Regions from separate parts of the Geobacillus sp. 47C-IIb genome, predicted to be linked through region 1. Evidence: predicted binding sites of a transcription regulator. Region 1 holds the regulator's gene; the other holds the start of a gene.
The links. Region 1 encodes LexA, which represses DNA repair genes until DNA is damaged. Its sites were predicted from a motif close to CGAACATATGTTCG; they were not measured.

Region 1 (6,217 bases):
GGAATTGGCATGAGCAGCCACATTCGTCGTTCCATGCCATTGTTTCCGATTGGGATCGTGATGCAGCTGACGGACTTATCAGCGCGCCAAATCCGCTATTATGAAGAGCACGGCCTCGTTATGCCAGCGCGCACCGAGGGCAACCGGCGGCTGTTTTCGCTCAATGATATCGACCGTTTGCTTGAAATTAAAGATTTAATTGACCAAGGTGTCAACCTTGCCGGCATTAAGCGAATTTTTGCCGCTCAGCAAGAGGGGCACCATGAACCGTCAGAAAAAGTTGGAAAAACAGAAAAACCGAAGCTGTCGGACGAGGAGTTGCGCGAAATGTTGCGGACGGAGTTGCTGCAGGCCGGACGGTTTCAGCGCGCATCGCTTCGCCAAGGAGATCTCGCTCGCTTCTTTCATTAATGATGGAAAATGATTTCGGAGCCGGGGAGGAGTTTAGATATGGCAAAATATACGCGCGAAGACATTATGCGCATCGTCAAAGAAGAAAACGTCAAGTACATTCGCCTGCAATTCACCGATATTTTGGGTACGATCAAAAACGTCGAAATTCCGATCAGTCAGCTTGAGAAGGCGCTTAACAATAAAATGATGTTTGACGGATCATCGATCGAGGGATTTGTCCGCATCGAAGAATCGGACATGTATTTATACCCTGATTTAGATACATTTGTCATCTTTCCGTGGACCGCGGAAAAAGGGAAAGTCGCCCGCTTTATTTGTGACATTTACAATGCGGATGGCACACCGTTTGAAGGCTGCCCGCGCTACAATTTAAAACGCGTGCTGAAGGAAATGGAAGCGCTCGGCTTTACGGCGTTCAACTTAGGGGCGGAGCCGGAATTTTTCCTCTTTAAGCTCGATGAAAATGGGCGTCCGACGATGGAATTGAATGACCGCGGCGGCTATTTCGATTTGGCGCCGACCGACTTGGGAGAAAACTGCCGGCGCGACATCGTGCTTGAGCTTGAGGAAATGGGGTTTGAAATTGAAGCATCGCACCACGAAGTCGCCCCGGGGCAGCACGAGATCGATTTTAAATATGCCCATGCTATTAAAGCATGTGATGACATTCAAACGTTTAAGCTCGTTGTCAAGACGATCGCTCGCAAACATGGGCTGCACGCGACGTTTATGCCGAAGCCGATTTTCGGCATTAACGGTTCGGGAATGCACTGCAACTTATCGTTGTTCCGCAATAACGAAAACGCCTTTTTTGATCCGAACAGCGATTTGCAGTTGAGCGATACGGCGCGGCAGTTTATCGCCGGTGTGCTGAAACATGCGCCAAACTTTACGGCGGTGACGAACCCAACGGTCAACTCGTATAAGCGGCTTGTTCCAGGCTATGAGGCTCCATGTTATGTTGCTTGGTCGGCGCACAACCGCAGCCCGCTCATCCGTATTCCGTCTTCGCGCGGCATGAGCACCCGCATTGAAGTGCGCAGTGTCGACCCGGCGGCGAACCCGTACTTGGCGATGGCCGTGCTGTTGGCGGCTGGGCTTGACGGTATTCGCAACAAGCTCACTCCTCCGGCGCCGGTTGACCGAAATATTTACGTCATGACAAAAGAAGAACGGCTTGAAGAAGGGATTGTCGATTTGCCGGCGACGCTGATCGAAGCGCTCGACAATTTAAAATCGGATGAGGTGATCATCCAAGCGCTTGGCAAACATTTATTCGAGCATTTCGTCGAAGCGAAAGAAATCGAGTGGGATATGTATCGGACAACGGTCCATCAATGGGAATTGGACCAATATATGGAGCTGTACTAATCATAAAAGCTGCCCCGACAAACGGGGCAGCTTTTGTTATGGAGCACGGCGCTGAACGGACTTTTAGTTGATCAGACGATAGACGCCAATCACTTTACCGAGAATCGTGCAGTCACGGACGATGATCGGTTCGAGATGGACGTTTTCCGGCTGCAGGCGGATATGGTCTTTTTCTTTGAAAAATCGTTTCACCGTTGCTTCGTTTTCCTCCGTCATGGCAACGACGATGTCACCGTTGTTAGCGGACGACTGCTGGCGGACGATCACGTAGTCGCCGTCCAAAATGCCGGCCTCGATCATGCTGTCGCCCATCACTTCAAGCATAAACAGCTGTTCTTCGCCGGCAGCAAGCCGTTTCGGCAGCGGGAAATAGTCCTCAATATTTTCAACGGCGGTGATCGGCTGGCCGGCTGTCACCTTGCCGATCATCGGCACGGAAATGACCTCCTCTTTTTCCCTTTCTTTTGTCAGATCGCTGTCCAAAATTTCAATGGCGCGCGGCTTCGTTGGGTCGCGACGGATGTACCCTTTGCTTTCTAGACGCGCAAGGTGGCCGTGGACGGTTGAACTCGATGCCAAACCGACTGCTTCCCCGATTTCCCTTACCGACGGAGGATAGCCTTTCGTTTTCACTTCTTGCTTGATAAACTCTAAAATTTGTTGCTGCCGTTTGGACAGTTTCGTCATCCTTTTTCACACCCTCTTGCCACATCATTTGTTTTCATTATAGCACGGGCGAAATGGAAAAACAAACATAAGTTCGAGTTTTTATTGACGAGAACAAACGTTCTTGATTATAATGAAAGAAAAGGCGAACACACATTCTAGAAAAAGGGTGGGGGAAATGAAGAAAACGTTGCTGCATTACCTCATTTTTTCGTGTTTGCTCGCACTCGTCTTGGTAGGATTCGTCTACGCCAGCAGCCCGATTGACAAAAAACAATACATGACGGTAACGGTCGCCTCCGGCGATACGCTTTGGGGGCTCGCGAAGCAATACGAGCCGGCGCACGGCTTGTCGCCGGACGAATTTATTCGTTGGGTGGTCGATGTCAATCGTTTGCCGAGCTCGCGCCTCACCGCCGGTGAACAAATCGTCATCCCTGTGTTAAAATCAAAGCAGGACGGCTCATTGGCCGTCAAGCGGTGATAGAAAGAAGGGATGGTCATGAAGGCGGTCATTTACTGCCGTGTCAGCACGGATAAAACGGAGCAGGAAACATCGCTTGCACGGCAGCGCACCGAACTGGAGAAGCTGGCGAAAGAGTGCGGCTTTGACGTCATCAAAGTGATCGCCGAGCAGGCGAGCGGCTACGAAGCCGACCGTGACGGAGTACTCGAGCTGCTTGCGCTTTGTGAAGAAGAGGAGGTCGACGCCTTACTCATTCAAGATGAAACACGACTCGGGCGTGGCCATGCGCGCATGGCAGTGTTGCACTGCTTGAAAAAAAGAGGGGTGAAAATATACAGCGCCAGCCACCATGGAGAGATGCCGCTGTCAGAGGCTGATGAGATGGTGCTGTCGATTATTGCCATCGTCGAGGAGTATCAACGGAAAATACATAATGCGAAGATTAAGCGCGGGATGCAGCGGGCCATTGCCCGTGGTTACCGGCCGGAGCGGAACTTAACGCGCCGTGGGGAAAACGCTGGGCGCGATCGGATTGAGCTGCCAGTCGAAGAGATCGTTCGCCTGCGCGAGCGCGGCTTGACGTTTGCGGACATCGCTGCGACGCTCCGGAGCTTTGGTTACGAGGCGTCCAAAGCGACCGTCCATCGCCGCTATCAAGAGTATATGGATGAACAGCAAGGGCGGCATTGACTGCGTGTTGTCCTTGGCTCTGAAGGTGCGGATCGGCAAAGAAAGAAGGTCAAGATGTCATCGTTGCCATCTCCCCGTGTCATCGGATAAGATAAAACAGAACGATAATATGGTAGATAGGAGAAGATGCTCAATGCTTGCCAAACATAAATTGGCCCGCATCAATGAGCTGGCCAAAAAGGCAAAAACGGTCGGCTTGTCGCCGGAAGAAGTGATGGAGCAGGCAAAGCTGCGCCGCGAATACATTCAGGCGTTTCGCAAAGCGATGACCGATATGCTTCACACGGTGAAGGTCATCGACCCGAACGGCAATGACGTGACGCCTAAAAAATTAAAGGAAAGCCAGCGCCATCGCCTCCATTAACCGGCAGTTAAGAAAGGCGAAGGCTCCTTGTTTTTTGACAGCGAAAATAACGTTGTACAAAGAAGTCAATTTTCTATATGATAGTAAATGACACCATATTGACGAAGGGGAGGAAAATGATGGCGCATTCGATTGAACAACTAGCGATTACGACGATTCGAACGCTGTCGATTGACGCGATCGAAAAGGCGAAATCCGGGCATCCGGGCATGCCGATGGGCGCGGCGCCGATGGCGTACACCCTTTGGACGAAATTCATGAATCATAATCCGGCGAATCCAAACTGGTTCAACCGCGACCGGTTTGTCTTGTCAGCTGGGCACGGGTCGATGCTGCTTTACAGCCTGCTTCATTTAAGCGGCTACGACGTATCGATGGACGACTTGAAACAGTTCCGCCAATGGGGAAGCAAAACGCCAGGGCATCCGGAATACGGCCATACGCCGGGAGTGGAAGCGACGACCGGCCCGCTCGGCCAAGGAATTGCGATGGCAGTCGGTATGGCGATGGCTGAGCGGCATTTGGCGGCTACATACAATCGTGACGGGTTTGATATGATTGACCATTATACGTACGCGATTTGCGGCGATGGTGATTTAATGGAAGGAGTAGCGAGCGAAGCTGCATCACTCGCTGGTCATTTGCAGTTGGGCCGCTTGATCGTTCTGTATGATTCGAACGACATTTCCCTGGACGGAGAGCTCAACCTATCGTTCTCGGAAAACGTCGCTCAACGGTTCCAAGCGTACGGTTGGCAATATTTGCGCGTCGAAGATGGCAACAACATCGAGGAAATCGCCAAAGCGCTTGAAGAGGCGCGGGCTGACCTCAACCGGCCGACGCTCATTGAAGTGAAAACGACGATCGGCTACGGCTCGCCGACGAAAGCAGGCACATCGGGCGTTCACGGCGCTCCGCTCGGTGCAGAAGAGGCGAAATTGACAAAAGAAGCGTATCGCTGGACGTTTGCCGAAGATTTCTATGTGCCGGAAGAAGTGTATGCCCATTTCCGGGAAACGGTACAAGAAGTCGGGGCGAAAAAAGAAGCCGAATGGAATGAACGATTGGCCGCTTACGAGCAGGCGTATCCAGAATTGGCCGCCCAGCTGAAGCAGGCGATCGAAGGGAAACTTCCAGACGGTTGGGAAGCTGCGCTGCCAGTGTACGAAGCTGGAAAAAGTTTGGCGACTCGGTCGTCGTCCGGGGAAGTCATCAATGCCATTGCCAAAGCGGTGCCGCAGTTGTTGGGCGGTTCAGCGGACTTGGCAAGCTCGAACAAAACGCTTATTAAAGAAGGCGGCAATTTCTTGCCGGGCAGCTATGAAGGGCGCAACATTTGGTTTGGTGTGCGCGAATTTGCCATGGGAGCGGCGTTAAACGGCATGGCGCTCCATGGTGGGGTGAAAGTATTTGGTGGCACGTTCTTCGTGTTCTCCGACTATTTGCGTCCGGCGATTCGATTAGCAGCGCTCATGGGGCTGCCGGTTACCTATGTTTTGACGCATGACAGCGTTGCTGTCGGTGAAGACGGCCCGACGCACGAGCCGATTGAACAGCTCGCTTCCTTAAGAGCGATGCCGAATTTGTCAGTCATCCGACCGGCTGACGCGAACGAAACGGCGGCGGCATGGCGTCTGGCGGTTGAATCGACGGACAAGCCGACCGCGCTCGTTCTGACGCGTCAAAACATACCGACGTTGCCGACAACGGCTGATTTGGCATATGAAGGCGTGAAAAAAGGTGCGTACGTCGTCTCGCCGGCGAAAAACGGTGCTCCGGAGGCGCTGCTTTTGGCAACCGGTTCGGAAGTCAGCTTGGCGGTGCAAGCACAAGAAGCGCTCGCTGCCGAAGGGATTCACGTCTCGGTCGTCAGCATGCCATCGTGGGATCGCTTTGAAGCGCAGCCAAAAGCGTACCGTGATGAAGTGATTCCGCCGGCGGTGACGAAGCGGCTGGCCATTGAAATGGGCGCCTCGCTCGGTTGGGAACGCTATGTTGGTGCGGATGGCGACATTTTAGCCATCGATCGGTTTGGCGCCTCCGCTCCGGGAGAAAAAATTATGGCGGAATACGGCTTTACCGTCGATAACGTCGTTCATCGCGTGAAAGCGTTGCTTGGCAAGTAATTCAATGACCGTGAGAACAGGTTGCCCTTGTGCTGTTGCAAGGGCAACTTTTTTGCCCTATTTGCGGCCGCTGGTCACTATAAACAAAAATCGACAATGTTAGTGAAAAAAATTGCCGTT
Region 2 (6,217 bases), 1.1 Mb from region 1:
ACAGCACTTTAGTGATCGAACCGAGCAATTCGATGTCGTGATACACCATGGCGATCGCCTCGCGCAAATACAAATACCCTTTAATATGGGCAGGGACGCCGATTTCATGGATGATGCTCGTAATGCTCGCATCCAAGTTTTTCGGCTTATTGTCGCGCGCTTGATACGCCGGGGCTACTTTTTTAGCAGCCGGTGCGGTTTTTCCGTAAATTTGTCGGATATGATGAACTAAATTTTCCATATCAAACGGTTTTAAAATAAAATAGGAAGCGCCGAGTTCGACCGCTTTTTTCGTCACATCTTCCTGACCAAACGCCGTCAACATGATAACGTTCGGCTGGTGCTCAAAGCTAGTACGAACTTTCTCAAGCACGGCCAACCCGTCCAAATGTGGCATAATGATATCCAAAATCAAAATGTCCGGCTGCTTCTCTTCAAGCATATGCAAGCAGTCTTGGCCGTTATATGCTGTACCAATCACTTCCATGTCCGACTGATTCGAAATATATTCATCAAGCAACGTCACCAATTCACGGTTATCGTCGGCAATGCACACTTTAATGCTCAAACCAATCGTCCTCCCCCATTTTTTCTTGCTATGTAATATTCCGTTAACGTACATTCGACAACAGTGGCAAAAAATCCTTTTATTTTTCATCAATTAGCAAAAAATAAAAATTATAACAAAAAGCGAGCCTATTAGACAACATTCGCTTCCAAAAAATGCTTATTTGTCGAAAAATCTTTACACGTTTCATTTTAACGGATGTTTCACCAAATATCTATGCCAAATCAGCAAAAATTTTGCCGCCTTTTTTGAAAAAAATTTTGCAACGACCAAAAAAGCGAGCCGACTCGGTCAGCTCGCTTTTCTTTGTTTGCCATATAAATCGATTCCTGCTTCCTGCAACATCCATTCGATATGGACACCATAGCCCGATGTCGGATCGTTGACAAAAACATGCGTCACTGCACCAACGAGCTTTCCATCTTGAATAATTGGACTGCCGCTCATCCCTTGGACGATACCGCCCGTTTTCTTCAACAGCCGCGGGTCGGTGACGCGAATGACAAGCCCTTTTGTCGCCGGGAATTTTTGCGGAATGGTGTTAACAATTTCCACATCAAATTGTTCGACTTTGTCATTCTCCACCACCGTCAACATTTTCGCCGGCCCTTCTTTCACCTGACTCGCCAATGCGACCGGAATCGGATTCGTAATCGGGCCATCTGGCAACGATTTTGTCAGTTTGCCAAAAATGCCAAACGGACTGTTATTCGTAATGGTACCAATGACTTCCCCGCCATCGGAGAAGCGAGCTAATTTTTCCCCTGGATTGCCGCTCGTCCCCTTTTCAATAGACGTAACGGTCGAGCTCATAATTTGTCCGTCTTGGACAACAATCGGTTTTTTCGTATCCATATCGGAAATGACATGGCCGAGTGCGCCATATTTTTTCGATTTCGGGTCATAAAATGTCATCGTCCCGATGCCAGCGGCAGAATCGCGGATGTATAAACCGATGCGGTACACGTCGTCATGCTTATCTTTCAGTGGAACGAGCTTCGTTGTCATGGAATGCTGGTCGCGCAGAATTTGCAGATGAAGCGGTTTTCCTGTTTTGCCAGCTTCCTCAATGAAAGGGGAGAGGTCACTCATGTTTTCAATTTTTTTACCATTAATGCCGGTAATGATATCGCCAACTTGAATACCAGCCGCTTCCCCCGGCGATTTTTTTCCGTTTTCGGTTTCCACGAGATGGTAACCAACGACAAGAACACCGACCGTATTGAGTTTCACACCGATCGATTGCCCGCCGGGAACGACTTTCAGCGTTGGCAACACGTTGACATCCACTTGCTTAACCGGCATCCCTGCAACTTGCAAAACCATTGTTTCCTGTCCGCTTTGTTTCGCTTTTACAGACAACGAACCGTTTTTTCGCTCAACTTCGAGCGTTTCGGGAGCGTTTCGGTCATTGGCGGTTGCTTGCACCGGAAGAGAGGCGGCTTCAAACTTGACCGCGTCTCCTTCAAACAGCACAAGCTGTTTCGGAATTTGCCAATATTCTTTCATTGGCTTGGAAAAACCGATGACCATCAATATCCCAAGGAGAAGCACTCCTATCATTTTTCGCGCCGTTTCTCTATTCAATGTCGTTCACTCTCCTCGCTCCCGCCTACACCATACAAAAACGGTTACAGTTTTAATTTTGCCTGAACAGGGGAAAATATAATCGCGGCACGAATAAAAAAAGCTGCCTAGGATGGATAGCATTACATCCCAGCAGCACATCAAACGCCTGCCGTCAAATCAGACGGCTTGGTGAGGGAAAGACTCAGCACAAATCAAGCAACCGTACACGGTCTGGAAGTAAATGTTATTGTTTCATTTTGGCCGCCAGTTCTAACAGTTCTTTGGCATGCTGTTTTGTCAACTCCGTCATTTCGACGCCGGAAATCATTCGCCCGATTTCTTTCACCTTCTCCTCCTCATCCAACTTTTTCACCACTGTTTTCGTCCGCGTTCCGTCCGTTTCTTTGGCGATGAATAAATGCGTGTCCGCCATGGCAGCCACTTGCGGCAGGTGAGAAATGCAAAGCACTTGTGAACCGCTGGCAATGCGGTAAATTTTTTCGGCGATCGCTTGGGCAACACGACCGCTGACGCCTGTATCCACCTCGTCGAAAATAATCGACGTCACCCCTTGATGTTTGGAAAAAATCGTTTTCAACGCTAACATAATCCGTGACAATTCACCGCCCGAAGCAACTTTAGCGAGCGGTTTCAACGGCTCGCCGACGTTCGTCGAAATGTAAAACTCAACGACGTCGATGCCATCTTCGTGAAACTTAACCGGCACGCCATCAACCAATGGAGCATCGAGTGGTCCTTCACGTTTCGCAAAGATGATGTCAAACTGCGTCTTCTCCATGTACAAATCTTTTAACTCTTGGTGAATGCGTTCAATCAGCTCCCGGGCGTAAGTGCGGCGAACGTTGGTCACGTTTTCCGCCTCCATCAGCAAATCGCTTGTCACTGCTGCAAGCTGTCGCTCAAGTTCATGCACATGGGTCTCACGGTTTTCAATCGTCTCGATTTCCTCAGCAATCGCCTCAGCATATTGCAAAATATCAGCGATCGTTGCGCCGTATTTTCGTTTTAACTGCTGGATTTCAGCGAGGCGGCTTTCGATGGCGTCAAGCCGCGCCGGGTCATACTCAAGCTCCTCGAGCTGGTCGCGCAGCTTGTACATCACTTCTTCAAGCAAGTAGTAGCTGTTGGCAACTGTTTCGTACGCCTCCTTCAGCGCAGCATCCATCGCGGCGACATCATCGAGGTGGCCCATCGCTTCCCCGATCGAATCAAGGCCGCGTCCTTCACCGGAGAGCGCTTCATAGCTTTTTTGGATGGCACTGTATATCTTTTGAAAGTTGACAATGCGCACTTTTTCTTCCATCAGCCGTTCGTCTTCTCCGAGCTCGAGTGTGGCCTGTTCGATTTCGCGCAGCTGAAATGTCAATAAATCAAGTCGATGCGCCATTTGCTGTTCATTTTCACTCAGCTTTTTTAATTTTTTCACCAACGCTTCATGCTGTTCATAGACAGCGCGGTAGCGTGCGAGCGCCTCCGCCATCTCCGCACCGCCGAATTCATCAAGAAGCGGTAAATGACGCGATGGATCCATCAGCTCTTGATGTTCATGCTGACCGTGAATATCGACAAGCGTCGCTCCAACTTCCCGCAATATGGCGGTTGTCACCAGCTTGCCGTTAATGCGGCAGACGCTTTTGCCGTTAGCCAAAATGTCGCGGCGCAAAACGACCATTCCTTCGCTCACATCGATGCCGACCTCAGCGCACTTTTGGCAACATGGGTGGCGGTCATCATCAAGCAAAAACAGCCCTTCGATTTCTGCCTTTTCCGCGCCGAAACGGACAAATTCGGCGGAACCGCGCCCGCCGATCAATAGATGAATCGCATCAATGATGATCGATTTACCAGCCCCTGTTTCGCCGGTTAACACTGTCAGTCCTTTGTCAAAGGACAAAGATAGCGATTCAATGATCGCGAAATTTTTAATCGACAGCTCGGCGAGCATCCCATCACCCCTTGAACGTTCGAATGGCGCGTATGTTGTCCATCTTCATTCTTGTTATCGAACATGTGTTCACGTTCATAATTGAGGACCGTTCCCGTTTTCCTTCTCCCTAGCACGGGGGGAACGTCGGGCCGGTCCTCGGTCAGAGCATTGACAGCAGCTGGTTGGACACTTTTTTTGCATCTTTCGGCGTCCGGCAAATAATGAGGCACGTATCGTCACCGCAAATCGTGCCGACGATTTCACCCCAATCCAAATTGTCGAGCAAGACACCGATGGCGTGAGCGTTGCCCGGCAACGTCCGCAGCACGAGCAAGTTGCCGGTTCCATCTAGCTTAATGAACACGTCGACAAGCGCCCGTTTCAGCTTCTGCAACGGATTGAAGCGCTGATCGGACGGAAGGCTGTATTTATAGCGGCCGTTAGCCATCGGCACTTTGACGAGCTGCATCTCTTTAATATCGCGCGATACGGTCGCTTGAGTAACGTTAAAGCCCGCTTCTTTCAGCCGGTCGACGAGCTCGTCTTGCGTTTCGATGTCGCTGTTCATAATAATTTCGCGAATTTTTATATGCCGTTGCCCTTTGTTCAAATCGAGCCACCTCCTTATGTTCAAAGATGCAGGTTTTCTGCCCGTTCCGCCCTGCAGGGGCCCACCTTTTTCACAGAAGACGCTTATTTAGCATCTGATTCTCGTTGTCCGGTCCGCAAGCGATCGTGCGCCTCGTTCACGATATGGGCGATCGGCGCCGAAAGACGATTTTCGCCTTTCTCTCCCCCAGAATAGACAACATGAAGCAAAAACTCAATGTTGCCGTCGCCGCCGGTGATCGGCGAATAAGACAAATGGAGGATATCGAACCCTTCGGCACAGGCAAATTGAACGATCGACTCAAGCACTTCCCGATGGACATCCGGATCGCGGACGATCCCTTTTTTGCCGACGTTTTCCTTGCCGGCTTCAAACTGCGGCTTGACGAGGGCGATCACATCACCGCCCGGCACAATAACCGTCTTAACGACAGGCAAAATGAGTCGAAGCGAAATGAATGATACGTCAATAACCGCTACTTCCGGCATCCCTTTTGTAAACAAATCCGGCGTCACGTAACGGAAGTTCGTTCGCTCCATGACAACGACACGCTCGTCCTGACGAAGCTTCCACGCGAGCTGGTTATAGCCGACGTCAACGGCGTACGATAACTTCGCCCCGTGTTGTAAAGCACAATCAGTAAATCCGCCAGTCGACGCGCCGATATCGAGCACAATTTTATTTTCAACGCTGATCTGAAACTCACGCAACGCTTTTTCCAATTTTAAGCCGCCGCGGCTGACGTATGGAAGCGGATTGCCTTTCACCTCAAGCGGGATGTCAGCCGGCACTTTTTCTCCGGGTTTCTCGAGCCGGATGTCGTTTGAATAGACAAGCCCGGCCATGATGGCCCGCTTCGCCTTTTCCCGCGTTTCTACCAACCCGCGTTCAACAAGCAACACATCGAGCCGTTCTTTCTTTCCTTTCATCTTTCTCAAGCCCTTTTCTGTTTTCTTGGCATAATCGTTTTGATGCGATCAGCGACATGGGCTGCCGTCAGCCCGATTTCGTCCAGCAGCTCGCTGACACTTCCATGCTCGATAAAGCGATCAGGAATGCCCATCCGTTCAATGACCGCCTGGTGGTAGCCATGGTCATGGGCAAATTCAAGCACGGAACTGCCAAAACCGCCTTGCAAGACCGCCTCTTCAATCGTTAATATCGGCAGACGGCTCTCGAGCAATTCGTGAAGCATCGCTTCATCCATCGGCTTCAGAAAGCGGGCATTGACGACTTTCACCGACACGCCGTCTCTCGCCAACTGTTCAGCCGCCTCAAGCGCCATCGAAATCGTCGTCCCAAACGTTAAAATCACCGCATCGCTGCCGTCGCGCAGCACCTCCCATGTGCCGATCGGAATTTCTTTCAGTTCCTCATCAAGCGGAACGCCAAGTCCGTTACCGCGCGGAAAACGCATGGCGATCGGCCCGTCATCATAGCGGAGGGCAGTGTACACCATATGCTGGCCTTCGTTTTCATCCTTTGGCATCATCAAAACAAGGTTCGGCACATGGCGCAAAAA

Region 2: recN (DNA repair protein RecN) is a predicted target of LexA. The motif match lies at 4,162-4,175, and genes of this name have one in related genera.

The regions. Positions count from the first base shown of each region.
Region 1 is NZ_CP061473.1:3,255,630-3,261,846, forward strand. It holds gene IC804_RS16445 (MerR family transcriptional regulator) at 10-411, shown strand; gene glnA (type I glutamate--ammonia ligase) at 451-1,785, shown strand; gene lexA (transcriptional repressor LexA) at 1,849-2,472, opposite strand; gene yneA (cell division suppressor protein YneA) at 2,630-2,935, shown strand; gene IC804_RS16465 (YneB family resolvase-like protein) at 2,954-3,607, shown strand; gene IC804_RS16470 (DUF896 domain-containing protein) at 3,741-3,971, shown strand; gene tkt (transketolase) at 4,091-6,097, shown strand.
Region 2 is NZ_CP061473.1:755,543-761,759, forward strand. It holds gene spo0A (sporulation transcription factor Spo0A) at 1-568, opposite strand, end outside; gene spoIVB (SpoIVB peptidase) at 860-2,155, opposite strand; gene recN (DNA repair protein RecN) at 2,382-4,103, opposite strand; gene ahrC (transcriptional regulator AhrC/ArgR) at 4,246-4,695, opposite strand; gene IC804_RS03810 (TlyA family RNA methyltransferase) at 4,779-5,624, opposite strand; gene dxs (1-deoxy-D-xylulose-5-phosphate synthase) at 5,630-6,217, opposite strand, start outside.